Regions from separate parts of the Streptococcus ruminicola genome, predicted to be linked through region 1. Evidence: predicted binding sites of a transcription regulator. Region 1 holds the regulator's gene; the other holds the start of a gene.

Region 1 (2,210 bases):
TTTGTAGTGATTACTTTGCTATGTGAACTTGTCGAAGCTTGTGTGATTTTTTATTTAGTTCTTGCGGTATCGCATAGGACGTTGAGGCCACTTCGCGAATTTCAAACATTTGTTGATAAACTCGCTGAAAGTCCAAGTGAATTAGCTTTACGTTCGGATATTCAATCTGGTGATGAAATTGAAGATTTGTCACAAAATTTTGATAGCGTTTTAGAGCAAATTGAGGGATTTGCTAAGCGACAAACACGCTTTGTTAGTGATGTTAGCCATGAATTGCGCACACCGATTGCTGTCATCAAGGGGCATTTAGGCTTGTTGCAGCGCTGGGGAAAAGATGACCCAGAAGTTTTATGCGAGAGTCTTGATGCCGCTTATCATGAGGCGGATCGCATGTCAATTATGGTAAATGACATGCTAGATATGATTCGTGTTCAAGGAAGTTTTGATCTTCATAAGGGAGAGGTTACAGATTTAAAACAATCCATTGACGTTGTTTTAGGAAATTTCCGCATTCTGTATCCTGATTTCCGTTTTTCACTCGTTTCAACGGTTGAAGATTGTATTTATGCAGAGATTTACAAGCATCATTTTGAACAGGCTATTTTAATCTTGATTGATAATGGCGTAAAATATTCTTCAGGTAGTAAAAATATTCATGTGACTTTGGATGTTTTAGGAGATAATGCAATTGTAAAAGTTCGTGATGAAGGTGAGGGAATTTCACAAGATGACCTTAATCATATCTTTGAACGATTCTATCGTACTGATAAGTCACGTAACCGTGTTTCAACACAAGGTGGGCTTGGAATTGGTTTAGCCATTCTTAAGCAAATTGTGGATGCTTATGAACTCAAAGTTAGCGTCAGCAGTGTTGTTGATGAGGGGACTGAGTTTACTTTAATCATTCCACTTGTTACGACAGAAAAAATTAAAAAGACAGACTGAGCTTTCTCGGTCTGTTCGTTTTTCTAATGAAGTATGAGAAATATTTTGTTAGAAAAGGGATGACAACAGCTAGCCAGCTTAGGCTGGTATTACTTTCATAATGAGTGAATTTATGTTAAAATTAAGTATTAGAATAATTGGTAGAATGGGGTGTTTGTATGCGTTGTCCAAAATGTAATTATAATAAATCGAGTGTCATCGATAGCCGTCAAGCAGAAGATGGTAATACGATTCGACGACGCCGAGAATGTGAAAATTGTCATGCGCGTTTTACAACCTTTGAACGCGTTGAAGAACTACCCTTGTTAGTCATTAAAAAAGATGGAACGCGTGAACAATTTTCTCGTGAAAAAATCCTAAATGGAATTTTTCAAAGCGCACAAAAACGTCCAGTATCAAGCGATGATATTGAACAGGTGGTGTCTCGTATTGAACAAAAAATTCGTAGCGAATACGAAAGTGAAGTTCCGAGTACTGTGATTGGTAATCTGGTCATGGATGAGCTGGCAGAACTTGATGAAATTACTTATGTTCGTTTTGCCTCAGTTTATAAATCATTTAAAGATGTTGATGAGATTGAGGAACTTTTGCAGCAAATTACGAATCGTGTGCGTAGCAAGAAGAAAAGAAGTAAGCTAAATGAGACCGATTGATGAATTTTCTTATGTCAAAAACAATAAGGTTTTGTTGGATTCTGATAGTCTAAGTCAGCTATATCATCCTGTTATCGGGAACCATGCGGTGCTTTTGTATGAGTATCTGCTTGCTTTCTTTGATGATGGTATCAAACGTCATAAGTTTAGTGAGATTTTGAATCACTTACAGTTGAGCATGCAAGAAGTCGAGGAAGCTCTGGCTATCTTAACCGCAGTAGACTTACTGGTTTTATACCAAACACGAGATGCTTATGTTTTGAAATTACAACCTGCCTTAAATCGCGAAACGTTCTTAGCCAATGCAATTTACCGTCGTTTATTAGAACAAAGGATTGGTGATGTTGCGGTGGCTGAGTTGGATGTGGTTCTGCCTGATGGTGCGCGTGATGTTTCTAAGAAGTTCTCTGATATTTTTTCAGTAGATGAAAATCCAAAAGTGCCTAAGACAGTGTCAAAAAACCATTTCGATTTGGACAGTTTTGAGCGTTTAATGTTACGTGATGGTTTGCAATTCAAAGATGAAAAAGCTGATGTAGTTAAGATTTATAGCCTAGCTGATAAATACAGCATGAATTGGTTTGACATTTATCAATTGGCAAAAAGTACGGC
Region 2 (2,210 bases), 980 kb from region 1:
AACCAAGCACACCAATACCATTGATCATTGTTGTGTGACTATCAGTACCAAACATTGAATCAGGGTAAAGCATACCATCTTTTTCAATGACAACATCACTTAAATACTCAATATTAACTTGGTGAATAATCCCTGTTGCTGGTGGAACAGCACGGTAATTATCGAATGATTTTTCAGCCCATTTCAAAAATTCGTAACGCTCATTGTTACGTTTAAATTCCATATTAATGTTATCTTCTAAAGCTGTATCGCAGCCAAAGAAATCAACCTGGACACTGTGGTCAATAACCAAATCAACTGGGATTTCAGGGTTGATTAAATCTGCATCACCACCATTTGAAACGATGGCATCACGCATTGATGCAAGGTCGACAACAACTGGTACACCAGTGAAATCTTGTAGGATAACACGACTTGGTTTGAATGGGACTTCGCCTTGGATGTTTTTAGGATTGTAAGTTGCTAAATTTTCAATGTGACTTTTTGTAACATCTACTCCATCATACTTTCTGAGTAAACTTTCAAGTAATATACGAATAGTGTAAGGGATTCTTTTGATATTTCCTCCATAATGAGAAACGGCTTCTTCAAGATTTAGGTAAGAATAGTCATTCTCTTTGAAAGAAAATTTAGATAAGAACTCTGTCATGTACGGACCCCCGATTATAATAATATTGTTTTTAATTATACAAAATTCAGAAAATTTTGTCAACATTAATTTACAGGTGCGTGTTAGATTTCCTGACATGATGTGTTACTTAAAAATAAAAAAGCTGTTAAACCTTGGTATCACTACATTTTGTACCAACGACAATCACCAACCGCTACATATGGTGTTTTTGTAAGTCTTTTTGGTTGCTTTTTTGGTATATTTTGGCTATTCTAATTAAACATTGAATTAAAAAAAGATAACGATTTATGGAGGAAAGCCTAATGGCTAATAAAATTACACTTTTTTCAAAAAATAATTGCATGCAATGCAAAATGACTAAAAAACTTTTAGAAAAAGCGGGCGCTGAATTCCAAGAAATCAACATGGATGAACGCCCAGATATGATTGATTACGTTAAAAGTCTTGGTTTTACAGCCGCTCCAGTTATCAAAGCTGGCGAAATTGCCTTTTCAGGATTTCAACCAAATAAACTAAAAGAAATTATTTAACTACTCTTCCATCTTGAATTAGAAAGGAATTACCTTACTCAATCTATGAACTAGGTAACTTACTTTATTTATGAGTCTTAAAAATCTTGGCGAAGTCTCTTACTTTCGCCTTAATAATGAAATCAACCGTCCAGTAAACGGTCAAATCCCGTTAAATAAAGATAAAGAAGCTCTCAAAGCTTTCTTTCTTGAAAATGTCATTCCAAACACCATGACATTTGAAAGCATCACTGAAAAAATTGACTATCTAATTGCCAATGATTACATCGAAGCTGAATTCATCGGTAAATACTCACCAGACTTTATTGAAAACTTGTCTAAAGACTTGCAGTCTCACAAGTTTCGCTTCAAATCTTTCATGGCAGCTTACAAGTTCTACCAACAGTATGCTTTAAAGACAAATGACGGCAGCCAATATCTTGAGAGTATCGAAGACCGTGTGCTCTTTAATGCCCTTTATTTTGCTGATGGAAATGAAGAGCTGGCGCAGGATTTAGCACTTGAGATGATTAATCAACGTTACCAACCAGCCACTCCTTCTTTTTTGAACGCTGGACGAAGTCGACGCGGTGAATTTGTATCATGTTTCTTGATTTCTGTGACAGATGATATGAATGCTATCGGACGTTCTATCAATTCAGCCCTGCAATTGTCACGTATCGGTGGTGGGGTCGGTATCAGCTTGTCAAACTTGCGTGAAGCTGGCGCGCCAATCAAAGGCTATGAAGGCGCAGCGTCCGGTGTTGTTCCAGTGATGAAACTCTTTGAGGATAGTTTTTCATACTCAAATCAACTTGGTCAACGTCAAGGTGCAGGTGCTGTTTATCTCGATGTTTTCCACCCAGATATCATGGCCTTTTTATCGACTAAGAAAGAAAATGCTGACGAGAAAGTGCGCGTCAAAACCCTTTCGCTTGGGATTACCATCCCAGATAAATTTTACGAATTAGCTCGTAAAAATGAAGACATGTACCTCTTTAGTCCATATAGTGTCGAGCGTGAGTACGGTGTGCCATACAGTTACGTCGATATCACAGCAGAGTACGACA

What was found. Region 1 encodes NrdR, which represses ribonucleotide reductase genes. Its sites were predicted from a motif close to ACACNATATATNGTGT; they were not measured.
Region 2: nrdH (glutaredoxin-like protein NrdH) is a predicted target of NrdR. The motif match lies at 822-837, and genes of this name have one in related genera.

What each region holds. Positions count from the first base shown of each region.
Region 1 is NZ_CP046919.1:481,537-483,746, reverse strand. Features, by position in the region: gene GPZ88_RS02540 (sensor histidine kinase) at 1-945, shown strand, start outside; gene nrdR (transcriptional regulator NrdR) at 1,104-1,598, shown strand; gene GPZ88_RS02530 (DnaD domain protein) at 1,585-2,210, shown strand, end outside.
Region 2 is NZ_CP046919.1:1,457,924-1,460,133, reverse strand. Features, by position in the region: gene acnA (aconitate hydratase AcnA) at 1-649, opposite strand, end outside; gene nrdH (glutaredoxin-like protein NrdH) at 934-1,161, shown strand; gene nrdE (class 1b ribonucleoside-diphosphate reductase subunit alpha) at 1,232-2,210, shown strand, end outside.